DNA from 3 places in the Nocardiopsis sp. NPDC007018 genome. Region 3 is predicted to be linked to each of the others. Evidence: predicted binding sites of a transcription regulator. Region 3 holds the regulator's gene; each other region holds the start of a gene.
The links. Region 3 encodes HrcA, which represses chaperone genes, less so after heat shock. Its sites were predicted from a motif close to TTGGCACTCTCNNNNNGAGAGTGCCAA; they were not measured.
Positions count from the first base shown of each region.

Region 1 (4,969 bases), on a different contig from region 3:
ATCGCTGTGGAGCCACTCATCGTCTCGTGCGGGCACGCTGCCGCCCGGATCGGTCGACCGCGGGGACACGGGGTGCCGAGTCCCACGATGACCGTACTCCCCCGCGAGGACACACGGACCGCGTCCGTCGAGTGTGGTCCGTGGTCGCCCGCACCGGCCCGGACGCCCGCCCCTGGCACGCGCCCGGCGAACCAGAGGAAGGCGGACGTACGGCCTTCCCGGCCGGACCCCCGCCCTGCGGACCGGGGCCCGCCGACCTCAGTACCGGGGCAGGACGAGGACCTCCGCCAGGTCTCCGGCGGCCAGCGCGACGGCCTGCTCCGGCACCACCAGGAGCGCGTTGGCGTCGGCGAGCGCGGACAGCTGGTGCGAACCCTGCCGCACCGCCGGGGCGACGGTCGGCACCGGGTCCTGGGCGGTGGGCTCGGACAGTACGGCACGCAGGTAGGAGCGCCGCCCCTCGGGCGAACCCACCTCGGTGGCCAACCGTGCCCGCACGCTCGGCAGCGGAGTCGGGGGCAGGCCGCGCAGCCTGCGCAGCACGGGCCGGACGAACAGGTGGAACGAGACGAAGGCGCTCACCGGGTTGCCGGGCAGCGTGAGGATCGGGGTGGCGTCCGGGCCGATGGTGCCGAACCCCTGGGGCTTGCCCGGCTGCATCGCCACCTGGGTGAACTCCACGGTTCCCTTCGTGGAGAGCACCTCCTTGACCACGTCGTAGGCCCCCATGCTCACTCCGCCGGTGGTCACCACGACGTCGGCGCGCACCAGGAGGCCCTCCAGCGTGTCCCAGACGGCGGCCGGGTCGTCGCCGACGAAGCCGTGGCGGTAGACCTCGCAGCCCTCGTCCCTGGCGGCGGCGGCCAGCATGTGACTGTTGGACTCGTAGATCTGCCCGGGCCCGAGAGGGCGTCCGGGCTCCACCAGCTCCTCGCCCGTGGAGAGCACCACCACGCGCGGCCGGGGCCGCACCGGAACCGAGCGGCGCCCGACCGCGGCCAGCACCCCCATCTCCCCCGCGCCGACCCGGACCCCCGCCCCCAGTACGGTCGCGCCCTCGTGGACGTCCTCGCCCCGGCGCCGCACGAAGGAGCCCGGTCGCGCGGGGCGGTCGACGGACACCTCCACGGTGCCGCCGTCGGTCCACTCCACCGGGACCACGGCGTCGGCGCCCTCGGGCATGGGGGCCCCGGTCATGATCCGGGCGCACAGCCCGGGCCGGATCGCCGTTGGGCTCGCGTCGCCCGCCGGGATGTCGGCCACCACGGGGAGCCGGACCGGGTGCGCGGCCGAGGCGTCGGCCAGGTCGGCGGCGTGTACCGCGTAGCCGTCCATCGACGAGTTGTCGAAGCCCGGCAGGGACACCGGGGAGACGACCGGCTCGGCGAGCACCGTCCCGTGGGCCCGCAGCAGGTCGAGCTCGGTCGGTTCGGGCACGGCGACCAGGCCCAGGAGGTCGGAGATGTGCTGTTCGACGCTCTTCATGAGGTCCTTCCGGGTCGCGGACGCGCTGGAGGTGCCGCCCCGTCGCCGAGGGGCACCGGACCCATTGTGGCCACCTCCGCCCCCGGGCGCCCGGACCCCGCGACGGGACGGGTACGGGCCCGCCCCGCAACGATCAGCCCCGGAGCCGCTCCTGGCGGTCCAGGAACTCCCTCAGCCAGGGCAGGAGCTCGTCCGCGAGGTCCGGGCGCCCGCAGGCGAACTCGACCACGGTGCGGATGTACTCGGCCTTGTTCCCGGTGTCGTAGCGGTTCCCGCGCAGCAGCACACCGTGCACGCCGCCGCCCCGCTCGGCCGGGATACGCGCCAGGTCCTTGAGGGCGTCGGTCAGCTGGATCTCCCCGCCCCGGCCGGGAGGGGTGTCGTGCAGGACCGGGAAGACCGCCGGGTCGCACACGTAGCGGCCGATGATCGCCCACCGGCTGGGCGCCTGGTCCGGGGAGGGCTTCTCGACCAGGTCGGTGACGGTGACGACGTCGTCTTCGTCGGTGGTCTCCACCGCCGCGCAGCCGTAGAGCGAAACCTGCTCGGGCTCCACCTCCATGAGCGCGACGACGCTGCCGCCCCTGGCCTGGCGCACCTCGATCATGCGGCGGAGCAGGTCGGCGGACTCGATGAGGTCGTCGCCGAGGAGCACCGCGAAGGGGTTGTCGCCGACGTGGGCCTCCGCGCACAGCACGGCGTGTCCCAGCCCCCGGGGCTCGCCCTGGCGGACGTAGTGCACCTGGGCGAGGTCGCTGGACTCGCGGACCGACCTGAGCTTGTCGTCCTCGCCCTTGGCCGCGAGCGCCTCCTCCAGCTCGTAGGCGCGGTCGAAGTGGTCCTCGATGGAGCGTTTGCTGCGCCCGGTGATCATGAGCACGTCGCTGAGCCCGGCTTCGACGGCCTCCTCCACGACGTACTGGATCGCGGGCTTGTCCACGATCGGCAGCATCTCCTTGGGGGTGGCCTTGGTGGCGGGAAGGAAGCGGGTGCCCAGCCCGGCCGCCGGTACGACCGCCTTGGTCACGGCGGCGTCGGTACGGGGTCGCTTCTGATCGGTGTCGGCGCTCATGAACGGCACTTTAGGACAGACAACCCCGGTTACGTGGCCTGATACCGCCCCGTGGCCGAGAAGTCCCCGCTGTTTCGGGCGAACGCGTGGAAACCGCAACCGGGTGTTCACCCCCTCGGGGAACCCGGCTCCGGGTGCCACACTGGACCCCATGGCTGCCACGAACGACCCCGAACGCGCCGCCAAGCGCGCGCTGCGCACCCGTCTGCTCGCCGAGCGGCGGGAGCGGAGCCAGCGTGAGCGCGACCGCGCGGGTTCGGCGATCCGCGACGCCCTCCTGGGGCTGCCGCGGCTGGCCGCGGCCGGGACCGTCGCCTGCTACTACTCCGTGGGAGGCGAGCCCGGCACCCGGGAGCTGGTGGACGCCCTGCGCGGGCGGGGCACGCGGGTGCTCCTCCCGGTCTTCCTTCCCGACGGGTCGCTGGACTGGGCGGACTACGACGGCCCGGCCGGTCTCGCCCCCGCCGGGCACGGGCTGCTGGAGCCGACCGGTCGGCGGTACGGGGTCGGGGCGCTGGACCGCGCCGAAGCGGTGGTGTGCCCGGCCGTGGCCGTGGACCGGCGCGGGACGCGGATGGGGCGCGGCGCGGGCTGCTACGACCGCGCGCTGCCGCTCCGGGGTCCGAGCACTCCGGCGATCGCCGTGGTGCACGACGAGGAGTTCGTGGACCTGCTGCCCTCGGAGGCGCACGACCGCCCGGTGGACGCGGTGGTGACCCCCGGCGGCGGGCTGCGGGTGTTCGATCCGGAATCGGCCGTCTGGACCGGCGACCACCCGGGGTGACCCGGCCCGCACGGGGATTAAGGCACCCGGGCGCGGCGTTATGGCTGGCGGTCGTGTCCCGGACGGGCCCCCGGTACGCGCGTCCCCTCCCCACCGGCCCGGAGCCGCCCCGCTCACGCGGGGGCGCCCGGGACACGGACGGCGAGGGGCTGTCGCGGCGGCGGTCGGCGAACGCGTACTATTTAGCAGTCGACGGGTGTGAGTGCCAGCAAGGAGGACCCGGAACAGTGCCTACGTACCAGTACGCGTGCACCGCGTGTGACGCCCAGATGGAGGTCGTGCAGAGCTTCAGCGACGACTCGCTGACGGTCTGCCCCGAGTGCGAGGGACGCCTGCGCAAGGTGTACTCCGCGGTCGGCATCGTCTTCAAGGGTTCGGGCTTCTACCGCACCGACAGCGGCAAGTCCACCACGAACAGCTCCGCCCTGACCGGCTCCAACTCCGCCGACGGCGGCACCGAGGCCAAGAGCGACAAGGCCGCCGAGCCCGCCAAGGCCTCCTCCGACTCCGGCGCGGCCGCCCCCGCCGCCTCGACCGCGGGTGCCGGCACCGGCGGCGACTCGTCGAGCGGCAAGAGCACCAGCGGCAGCACCGCCGCCGCCAGCAGCTGAGCCACCCACCGTTGACCGTGGCAGCGCCGCCGAGACCCCTCGGCGGCGCTTTCGTCCTTCCTGGGGGGCTTCGAGCGCAGTGAGCGCGGCGGCGGCCCGGGGGCCGAGGCTCCGAACGCGTGTCGGCACGGCCGCTGACCGCGCGGGGGAGCCACCCGCACCGGAGCGTGAACGCGCCGGAATCCCCCCTGTGGACAACCCCTCGGACCGCCCCCGGCCCGCCTAGCGTTGGAGGCATGACCCCCTCCCCGCCCCCGTACCGGCACCGGAGCGGCCCGCTCCGCCTGCTCGACCGCCACCGGCGCCTCGTCGCCTCGCTGCTGACCGCCCTGGCCGTACTCTGCGCCGTCCTGGTGCTGCGGCCCCCTCCCGAGCCCGTCACCCGGGTCCTGGCCGCGGCCCGGGACCTCGACGCCAGCGCGCCGCTGTCCGAGGACGACCTCGTCCCCCTGGCGCTGGCCGGGCGCGCCGCGCCCGACGGGGCCCTGTCCCCCGGCGACCGGGCCGCCGGGATGTCGCTGAACGCCCCGGTGCGCCGGGGCGAGGTGCTCACCGACGCGCGCCTGAGCGACCCCCCGGCGCTCCCCTACGGCGCCGACATGGTCGCGGTGCCGGTGCGTGTGGCCGACCCCGGGATGGTGGGACTGCTCTCCCCCGGCAGACGGGTGGACGTCCTGGCCGCCGCCGGAGCCGCCGGGGCCGATCCGTTCGGCGGGCCGACCGCCCGGTCCGGGCCCGCCGTCGAGGTGGTCGGCGACCGCCCGGTCCTGTCCGTTCCCGACGAGGAGGGCGGCGGCGGGGAGGGCGGCGCACTGGTCGTCATCGCCGCGACCAGGGAGGAGGCCCGGGCCCTGGCCGGGCACGCGCCCTCCTCGCGCCTGTCTGTCACCATTCGCGGTTGACCGATGACCAGGGGTGGTGAAAGCTGTCCGGGCGCCGTTCGGCGCGTTCACCACTCACGATCACGTAGGGCAGTTCCATGGAAGGCTTCAAGAAGTTCCTGCTCCAGGGAAACCT
Region 1 covers NZ_JBEYHA010000093.1:3,044-8,012, forward strand. Annotated here, with positions in the region: gene moaC (cyclic pyranopterin monophosphate synthase MoaC) at 1-2, opposite strand, end outside; gene glp (gephyrin-like molybdotransferase Glp) at 259-1,485, opposite strand; gene galU (UTP--glucose-1-phosphate uridylyltransferase GalU) at 1,619-2,557, opposite strand; gene ABZ635_RS26685 (5-formyltetrahydrofolate cyclo-ligase) at 2,709-3,341, shown strand; gene ABZ635_RS26690 (FmdB family zinc ribbon protein) at 3,569-3,952, shown strand; gene ABZ635_RS26695 (Flp pilus assembly protein CpaB) at 4,189-4,854, shown strand; gene ABZ635_RS26700 (MscL family protein) at 4,932-4,969, shown strand, end outside.
Region 1: a site for HrcA is predicted at 3,524-3,550, ahead of ABZ635_RS26690 (FmdB family zinc ribbon protein). Genes of this name have one in related genera too.

Region 2 (4,969 bases), on a different contig from region 3:
TTCCCGGCCGGTGGTCTCCAGTGCCTCGCGGTTCTCCCGGCCCGCGCTCTCCAGAGCCTCGCGGCTCTCGCGCACGGCGGTCTCGACGGCTGTGCGGCTCTGGGAGACGGCCTCGGACAGCTCCTCGCGGCTCTCGGCCAGGGTGGTGCGGACGGTGGCGGACAGTTCCTCGTGGCGTTCGCCCAGGGTGGTGTCCAGGGCGGTCAGGGCGGCCTCGATGGCCTCGGTCCGGGTGCCCAGTTCGGTCAGGGCCTTGTCGAGGGAGTCCAGGCGGGTGCTCATGGTCTCGCCCAGCTCGGTGACGCGCTCGCCGACCTCGGTGACCTGCTCGGCGGTCCGGTTGCCGGTCTCGCCCATGCGCTGGAGCCGGGTGAGGGCGGTGTCGAGGTGACCGGCCACGCGCTGGGTGTCGGCCCGCAGGGTCGACATCTCCGACAGCGGCTTGACCTGCCTGCCGACCACCTCTATGTGCTCGGCGAGCGCCTCGGCCCACTCCGGCGGGCGGGCCAGGAAGTCGTCGATCCGACCGTCGACGGCGGTGATCGCCTCGGCGAGCGCGGTGAGTTCGCGTTCGCGCAGCTCGCGGAGCAGCCACTCCATGCCCTCGAGGCGCTGGCGCATCTCCTCGCTGACCGCACCCTGCGACTTCTGCTCGGAGACGTGCTCCTGGGCGGCCTGGGAGAGCAGGTCACGCATCCGGTCGGAGACTCCGGCCTGACCTCCTCCGTTGAGGAAGTTGTGATTGGTCTGTTCCACCGAGGTGCTCCTTATGGTTCTGGCGCTCCCGCCCGCTGTCGCCGCACGGTGGTCGCGCGGACGGGTTCCCGATGGTCCCCGGGTGGGCGTGGCCCCGCACGATGTGCGTCCCAATGTGACGGAAACGTGACTGTGCGTGCGTGTGGAGGGCGCGGTTCGAGCGCCGACCGAACCGCTGGGCGGATCGAACGGACACGGCCTTCCGGGTGAACCCATGAGAAGGGAAAGGAATCTGCGGCGCCAGTTTAACGACATCGCCCCGCTCGACCCCAGGGGTCGGCGAAAGATATGGGTGTGGAAGATAACGATATGGTCCGTGCGCCCCGTGCCGATGTGATCCGGCCCGCATCGGGCTCGGGGTGGAGTCGGAGGCCTTCCGGAGCCCCTACGCCGCCTCGGTTTCGCGGCACAGCAGGTAGAACGGTTTCTCTCCGATTCGGGTGAGCGCCACCGTCACGGATTCCGGCCCGGAGGCACGCAGGTCGCGCCGGAGTTTCTCGGTGTCCACCGCCGAACCGCGTTTCTTGATCGTTACCGTTCCGGCCTTGTGCGCACGGACCGAGGAACGCAGCCGTTTCAAGGAGAACGGCGCGAACTCCAGTACCTCCAGGACCCGCCACAGAGGTGAGCGCTCGGCACGGTCCGAGGTGAAGTAGGCGATCCGCTCGTCCAGCAGGGCGCCGTCCACCCGAGCCGCCGCCTCCGCCACCAGGTGCGAGCGGACCACCGCCGGGTCGGGGTCGTACAGGTAGCGCCGGGCCGGGGCGACCGGCGCCGGGCCCAGGCCGGGCACCTCGTCCAGGTGCGCCGACGCGCCCTCGCTGGCCAGCAGGCCCTCCCGCTCGTGCAGGACGGTCGCGCGCCGCCGGGGGGCGCCGTGGCCCGCGCTCGGGCCGGGGCCGCCGCCGGAGCCCTTGCCCGCTCCCGGTCCCGGGGCCTGGTCGAAGCCCAGGCCACCGAACCACAGCGCGGTCTCCTTCAGTTCGCCGTCGACCGAGATCCACTCGGCCGAGGCGGCGGGGGAGAGGACCTCGTGCGGGATGCCCGGCGCGGCCTTGAGACAGGCGGCCTCCGCGCCCTCGGCCAGCCGGGTGGCCACGTCCCACGGCGGCGAGTAGGCGGACGGGTCGAACACCCGGCCGCGCCCGCCGCGCCGGGCGGGGTCGCAGAACAGCAGGGGGTGGTCGCCGGGGGCCACCGCGTTCACGTCGCCCTCGCGGACCCGCGCGTACTCCGCGAGCCCCAGCGCCTCGATGTTGGCGCGGGCCACCGCCACCGTCAGGGGGTCGGCGTCCACGCCCTCGACCGGCACACCGCGCGCGGCCAGGGCGAGCAGGTCCGCGCCGATCCCGCAGCACAGGTCGCCCGCGAACGCGCCCCGGGCCACCGCGTCGGGCAGGTGGCGGGCGGTGCGCTCCGCGCGGTACGCGGCCACCGTCCGCCGGGTGGACTGCTCCAGCCCGTTCGGGGTGAAGAACATGCGTGCGGCGTTCTCCCCGAACTTGGCCCGGCCGCGACCGCGCAGGCTCACCTGGGTCATCACCGCGTTGACCAGCTCGGACACCGGGATGTCGGGGGCCAGTGCGGCGACCCTGGGGTCGGCTCGCAGCCGGGAGGCGGCCGCCAGGGGGTCGCGGGCCACGGTCTCGGGGTCCGCCTCGCGCAGGATCTCCCGGCCCTCGTGGGTGAGCAGCGCCGAGAACGCCGGAACGCGCATGGAACCTCCTGCTGTGGGCACGACGGTGGGGTGGGTCGGCCCCTCGGTCCGGTGTCCCACCACATTTCCATTCTGGCACTCTCGGGGGTAGAGTGCTAAACGCGACGAGGCCGGTCTGGCACCCGCGACGACAGGCCGCCGCGGTCGCCCCTTTTACGTGGTTGGTCCGTGCCCACGCGCGGGCCGACATCAGTGACACCGAGACTTTGAAGGGGGAGGTCACACCGTGTCGACCGCCACCAAGACCGTGCTGAAGCCGCTTGAGGACCGCGTCGTGGTCAAGACCCTGGAGGCCGAGCAGACCACCGCGTCTGGCCTGGTCATCCCGGACACCGCCAAGGAGAAGCCCCAGGAGGGCGAGATCCTGGCCGTGGGTCCCGGTCGCCTCGACGACAACGGCAAGCGCGTCGCCCTCGACGTGAACGTCGGCGACGTCGTCCTCTACAGCAAGTACGGCGGCACCGAGGTCAAGTACGACGGCCAGGAGTACCTGGTTCTCTCCGCCCGCGACCTCCTCGCGGTCGTCGAGAAGTAGCTCTCGGCTCAGAGCCTTCGACATCCCGCACCGGTCGGCCTCGCGGCCGGGCGGTGCGGGATGTTCTCTTTCGACCCGAACCGCTAGAGGAAGTACTGACACATGCCGAAGATCCTGGAGTTCGAGGACGACGCCCGCCGCGCCCTCGAACGGGGCGTTGACCGCCTCGCCAACGCCGTCAAGGTGACGCTCGGCCCGCGCGGCCGCAACGTCGTCATCGACAAGAAGTTCGGCGCCCCCACCATCACGAACGACGGCGTGACCGTCGCCCGTGAGATCGAGCTGGACGAGCCCTACGAGAACCTGGGCGCGCAGCTGGTCAAGGAGGTCGCCACCAAGACCAACGACGCCGCGGGTGACGGCACCACCACCGCCACCGTGCTGGCGCAGGCGCTGGTCCGCGAGGGCCTGCGCAGCGTCGCCGCCGGCGCCTCCCCGATGTCCCTCAAGAAGGGCATCGACGCCGCGGCCGCCCGGGTCTCCGAGATCCTGCTCGACCGCGCCGTGCCGATCAAGGAGCGCGCCGACATCGCCTACGTGGCGACCAACTCGGCGCAGGACGCCCAGATCGGCGACCTCATCGCCGAGGCCTTCGACAAGGTCGGTAAGGACGGCGTCATCACGGTGGAGGAGTCCCCGACCTTCGGTCTGGAGCTCGACTTCACCGAGGGCCTCCAGTTCGACAAGGGTTACATCTCGCCCTACTTCGTCACCGACGGCGACCGTCAGGAGGCCGTCCTGGAGGACGCGCAGATCCTGATCAGCCAGGGCAAGATCGGCAACCTCAACGAGCTGCTGCCGCTCCTCGAGCAGGTCGTGCAGAGCAAGAAGCCGCTGCTGATCATCGCCGAGGACGTCGAGGGCGACGCCCTGGGCGCCCTGGTGCTCAACCGTATGCGCGGCACCCTCAACGTCGCCGCGGTCAAGGCGCCCGGCTTCGGCGAGCGCCGCAAGGCCATGCTCCAGGACATCGCCGTCCTCACCGGCGGCCAGGTCATCTCCGAGGAGGTCGGCCTGACCCTGGAGAACGCGGACCTGTCCGTGCTGGGTTCGGCCCGCCGCATCACCATCACCAAGGACACCACCACCGTCGTCGACGGTGGCGGCCAGCAGTCCGAGGTGGAGGACCGCGTTCGCCAGATCCGCAAGGAGATCGAGGCGAGCGACTCCGACTGGGACCGCGAGAAGCTCCAGGAGCGCCTGGCCAAGCTCGCGGGCGGCGTGTCGGTGCTGAGCGTCGGCGCGGCCACCGAGGTGGAGCTCAAGGAGAAGAAGCACCGCCTCGAGGACGCCATCTCGGCGACCCGCGCGGCCATCGAGGAGGGCATCGTCGCCGGTGGCGGCGCCTCCCTGGTGCACGCCTCCACCGCCCTGGACGACCTCGGCCTGACCGGTGACGAGGCCACGGGTGCGGCGATCGTGCGCCGCGCGCTGGTCGAGCCCGCCCGGTGGATCGCGGAGAACGCGGGCGCCGAGGGCTACGTGGTCACCCACCGCGTCTCCGAGATGGAGGTCGGCCACGGCTACAACGCCGCGACCGGCACCTACGGCGACCTGACCGCCGAGGGCATCCTCGACCCGGTCAAGGTCTCCCGCTCGGCCGTCCAGAACGCCGCCTCCATCGCGGGCATGCTGCTGACCACCGAGGTGCTGGTTGCGGACAAGCCCGAGGAGGACGAGGACGACGGTCACGGCCACGCCCACTAGGACGGTGGCCGGTGTCCGGTAGGACCCGGTTCGGGGGTGGGGCGATCCGTCGCTCCACCCCCGCCCTTTACCACGGGAGAGCCGATTCACACCCGTAACTTCGTACCGTTTTCGGGCTATTTTCCCAGAATGTGACCATTCTGTAGTTGCTGATTGGAGTGGTTGAGTCCCCAACTGCGGGCATCATTCCTAACGTGACGGATGCAGGCGCCCGGTTGGGCGTTACCGCGCAGCGGCCAGGTACGCCCGGAGGG
Region 2 covers NZ_JBEYHA010000037.1:13,035-18,003, reverse strand. Annotated here, with positions in the region: gene ABZ635_RS19130 (hypothetical protein) at 1-756, opposite strand, end outside; gene ABZ635_RS19125 (SAM-dependent methyltransferase) at 1,142-2,473, opposite strand; gene groES (co-chaperone GroES) at 2,700-3,008, shown strand; gene groL (chaperonin GroEL) at 3,111-4,715, shown strand.
Region 2: a site for HrcA is predicted at 2,546-2,572, ahead of groES (co-chaperone GroES). Genes of this name have one in related genera too.

Region 3 (4,969 bases):
CCGGCGGTCGAGGGGCTCGGTGACCTCGGGTGTGCGGGACCGGCGGGCCTGCTTGGCGGCCTCGCGCGCGCTGGCCCGCCACTTGGCGAGCGCCTTGGCGCCCCGGTCGCCCTTCCACTGCGTGACGCAGCGTTCGGCCGACCAGGGGACGACGGCGTCCACCCCGGCCTCGGTCATCATCTCGACCGCGAGTTCGCCGCGGTCGCGCTTGGGCAGGGCCTGGACCACGGTGATCCGGGGGCTGGGCGCGGGTTCGCTCCGGCGCTCCACCACCCGGCACACCAGGGTGTCCCTACCGACCACCTCGTCGACCTCGCATCGCACGCGCAGGCCGAGACCGTCGGAGAGGTCGACGGTCTCGCCCTCGCGGACGCGTCGGACCGCCACGGCATGGCGGCCCTCCGCGCCCTCCAGCCGGACTCGGTCGCCCGCGAGGGCGTCCGTCCCGGCCAGGAACACCGGCGGGGTCACTTGGCTCCGAAGGCGTCGCGGATCTTGGAGAAGAACCCGCCGTGGCCGGGGCTGAAGCGGCCCGGGTTCTGGTCCTCCCCGCGCAGCTCGGCGAACTTGCGCAGCAGGGCCTCCTGCTCCTCGTCCAGCTTGCCCGGGGTCTCCACGTCCACGCGGATGCGCAGGTCGCCCCGGCCGCCGCCGTCGAGGTGGGTGACGCCCTTGCCCGGCAGGGTGATGACGTGGCCGGAGTTGGTGCCCGGACGCAGGTCGATGTTCTCCGTGCCGTCGAGGGTGTCGAACGCGCACGAGGCACCGAGCGCCGCCGCCGTCATGGGGACGGTGATGGTGCAGTGCAGGTCGTCGCCGCGCCGCTCGAAGGTCGGGTGCGGCTTCTGGACGATCTCCAGGATGATGTCGCCGCGCGGTCCGCCGTTGGGGCCGACCTCGCCCTCGCCCGCGAGCTGGATGCGGGTGCCGTCGTCGACGCCGGCGGGGATCTTCACGGTGCGGGTGACCTTCTCCCGGACCCGGCCCTCGCCCGCGCAGTCGCCGCAGGGGTTGGTGATGACCGACCCCTGGCCGGAGCACTGCGGGCAGGGCCGCGAGGTCATGACCTGGCCGAGGAAGGAGCGGGTGACCTGGGAGACCTCGCCCTGGCCGTGGCACATGTCGCAGGTGGTCCGGTGCGAACCGGCCGCGGTGCCCTCGCCCTGGCAGGTCTCGCACAGGATGGCGGTCGGGAAGGTGATCTCCCGGCTGACGCCGAAGGCGGTCTCGACGAGGTCGAGCTCGATGCGGAGCTTGATGCTGCGCCCGCGACGGACCCGTTCCCGGGGGCCGCGCGCGCCGGGGTGCCCGCCGCCGAAGAACGCGCCGATGAGGTCGTCGAAGGCGAACCCGCCCGCCTGCCCGAACCCTCCGGCACCGCCTCCGCCCGGGGCGAAGGGGTCCTGGCCCATGTCGAACATCCGACGCTTGTTCTCGTCGGAGAGGACCTCGTAGGCCTGGGTCACTTCCTTGAAGCGTTCCTGGGTGGCGGGGTCCGGGTTGATGTCCGGGTGGAGCTCGCGCGCGAGCCGCCGGTACGCCTTCTTGATCTCGTCCTTGGACGCGTCGCGACGCACCCCGAGAACCTGGTAATAGTCTCTGGCCACTGAGTTACTGTCCTGCCAAAATCTGTCCGACATACCGGGCCACCGCACGGACGGCGCCCATGGTCCCTGGGTAGTCCATACGGGTGGGTCCCACCACTCCGATCTTGGCCAGCGACTGGTTTCCCACACCGTAGTCGGCCGACACGATGGAAGTGGACCGAAGACCCTCGTGGAAGTTCTCCGCGCCGATGCGCACCGTGAGCATGGAGGGGTCCTTGGCCTCGCCGAGCAGTCGGATGAGGACCATGTTCTCCTCCAACGCCTCCAGCACCTCGCGCAGGCTGGCCGCGAAGTCGACGGCCGCGAGGTTGGCGGTGCCCGCCAGGACGATCTTCTCCTCGTGACGTTCCACGAGGCTCTCCAGCAGGACGGTGAGGACCGCGACCGCGACCGGCCGGTCCTCCGGCGCGACCTGGGCGGGCAGGTCCTCCACCGCGTCCGGCACGTCGCCGAGGTGCTTGCCCGCGATGGCGCGGTTGAGCATGGCGCGCAGGTCGTCGACCACGTGTTCGGTGACCGAGCCCAGCACGTCGATGACACGCTGTTCGACCCGGCCGGTGTTGGTGATGACGACCATCATGATGCGCTGGCCGCCGAGCGGCACCAGCTCCACGTGCTGGACCGACGAGCGGGTCAGCGACGGGTACTGGACGATCGCCACCTGACGGGTGAGCTGCGCGAGCAGCCGGACCGTGCGGGCGACGATCTCGTCGAGATCCACGGCGCCGCCGAGGAAGGACTCGATGGCCCTGCGCTCGGCCGCCGAGAGGGGCTTGACGGAGGAGAGCCGGTCGACGAAGAGCCGGTAGCCCTTGTCGGTGGGCACCCGTCCCGCACTGGTGTGGGGTTGGGTGATGTAGCCGTCCTCCTCCAGCGCGACCATGTCGTTGCGGATGGTCGCCGGGGAGACACCGAGGGGGTGGCGGTCCGCCAGCGCCCGCGAACCCACGGGTTCGTTGGTGTTGACGAAGTCCTCGACGACCGCACGCAGGACCGCGAGCTTGCGCTCATCCAGCAACTCGCCACCTCCTGGCACTCCAAGGTTCTCAGTGCTAATTCTATGCCCGGGCGCAAACCCTCCCGGCTACCCGCTCGCAGTAACACCGTGACGGGGGGCGCTTCTTCCCCGCGGACCGGCGACGTGCGCCACCGCCCACGGGTGTCGCGGGCCCCGCACCAGTAGACTGCACCACCGTGGTTACCAAGGGAACCGGCCGTTACGGCCGCGACGTTCTGGCGGGAGACTGGCGGCGACCGAAGAAGGGTGCGGTGCGCGAGATACCCCTCACCCGTGACCTGGTCGTGGAGGACGCCGACGAGACCTTCTGCGGGGCCGTGGTGTCCTGGGACAAGGTCGCGGTGACCCTGGAGGACCGGGGCGGGCGCCGCAGGGTGTTCGAGCTGGGCCCGGCCGCCTTCCTGGTGGACGGCGAGCCGGTGACGCTGGTGCGCCCGGCGGCGGCTCCGCGGGGTCCGTTGCGCAGCGCCTCGGGGTCGATCGCGGTGACCGGCGCGCGGGCCCGCACGGCCCGGGAGAGCCGGATCTACGTGGAGGGCGCCCACGACGCCGAGCTGGTGGAGAAGGTGTGGGGGCACGACCTTCGGGTGGAGGGCGTGGCCGTGGAGTTCCTGGAGGGGGTCGACGACCTCCCCGCCGTGGTGGCGGAGTTCGCCCCGGGTCCGGGACGGCGGCTGGGGGTGCTGGTGGACCACCTGGTGCCGGGGTCCAAGGAGAGCCGGATCGCCGAGCGCGTGCGGGGCGGGGACGTCCTCGTCGTCGGCCACCCCTACGTGGACGTGTGGCAGGCGGTGCGCCCGGGCGCGGTGGGGATCGGAGCCTGGCCCGAGGTCCCGAAGGGGCTGCCCTGGAAGGAGGGCGTCGTGGACGCCCTGGGGTGGCGGATGGAGACGGGGGAGGCCTGGCGCCGCATCCTGGGATCGGTCCGCGGCTACGGGGACCTCGAACCGTCGCTGCTGGGCCGGGTGGAAGAGCTCATCGACTTCGTCACGGGACCGCACGCCCCGGAACACTAGGATTGTCGCGAGCGCGTGGTCTGATGGGGTCTCGGGGCCGGCGTCCCGGTCCCGTCGGGCCCGCGTCCGGACCCGCGGGCCGTCGGTACCGACCCCGTCCGTCCGGTCAGCACCGCGCCCAGCGCACCCAACAGCGGAGTCGAGGGAGAGCATGAGCGAGACCCCGTCCAGTCATCCGTCGCCGGATGACCCCCAGGGCCGGCCGCAGTCGCCCCCGAACCCGTCGGAGCGCAGCGGCGGGCGAGCCGAACGGGACGGGTCCGACGCCGACCGGCAGGTCCAGGAGCACGGCCAGGCCCCCCAGAGCGGGCCGCACCCCGGCTGGGGAGCGCCCTCCCACCAACAGCGGGCCCAGGCGTACGACCAGGCCCACGGCGGCCCCCGGGCCCCTCAGGTCAGCGGTGAGCAGCGGGGCTGGGGACAGCCGCACCAGGGTCGGGCTCCGGGGCCGCAGACCGGGGCGCAGCCCGCCTGGAACCAGCCGACCGGTGGCCAGCGGCCAGCGGCGTACGGTCAGTCCGGGGCCCGGACCGGATGGGGGCACACCGCCGGGCAGCGGCAGGAATGGGCCACGCACACCGGCGCCTCACCCCAGGCACCCCAGCCGCCCCAGACGGCGCAACCGCCGCAGTTCCCACAGGCCCCCACGGTGGCCGGTTACGGCCAGCCGTACCAGCAGCAGACGCGGGTCCAGGGCTACACCGCCCCGCAGGGCCCGACCGCCCCCGGTGACGGCGACCCCGTCACGGCCTCGATGCTCGCGCACCTGACCGGGTTCGTCATCGCCTTCCTCGGCTGGATACCGCCGCTGGCGATCTACTTCGCCCGGCGCGAGCGGTCTCCGTTCGTGCGCCACCACGCGGCGGAGGCGGCGAACTTCCAGATCACTATGCTGATCCCCTACGTCTTCGCTGGCGTCGTGTTCTTCGGCTTGGGTATCTTCTTCCCCAGCCTGTCCTGGATCGGCTACCTGCTGATCGCCCTCGTGTGGATCGCCTGCATCGTCCTCGGCGTCCTGGGGGCGTCCGGAGCCAACAAGGGGATCTGGTACCGCTACCCCGTGAGCATCCGGCTCCTGAAGTAGTAGCCCGCTCCCATACACCAAGGAACCGCCATGTCCTACCCGAACAACCCGAACCCCCACGACCCCTACGGTCAGGGCGAGTCCGGGGGCTACCCGCCCCCGCCCGGTTACCCACAGCAGGGCGCCGCTCCCGGTGGTCCTCCCGTTCCCTACACCGGCCAGCAGAGCGGCGGCTACCCGCCGCCGCCCCAGGGCGGCTACCAGCAGCCCGGTGGTTACCCCCAGGGCGGTTACCAGCAGCCGG
Region 3 covers NZ_JBEYHA010000035.1:5,942-10,910, reverse strand. Annotated here, with positions in the region: gene ABZ635_RS18580 (16S rRNA (uracil(1498)-N(3))-methyltransferase) at 1-471, opposite strand, end outside; gene dnaJ (molecular chaperone DnaJ) at 468-1,607, opposite strand; gene hrcA (heat-inducible transcriptional repressor HrcA) at 1,612-2,625, opposite strand; gene ABZ635_RS18565 (DUF3097 domain-containing protein) at 2,802-3,641, shown strand; gene ABZ635_RS18560 (DUF4870 domain-containing protein) at 4,396-4,725, shown strand; gene ABZ635_RS18555 (DUF4870 domain-containing protein) at 4,756-4,969, shown strand, end outside.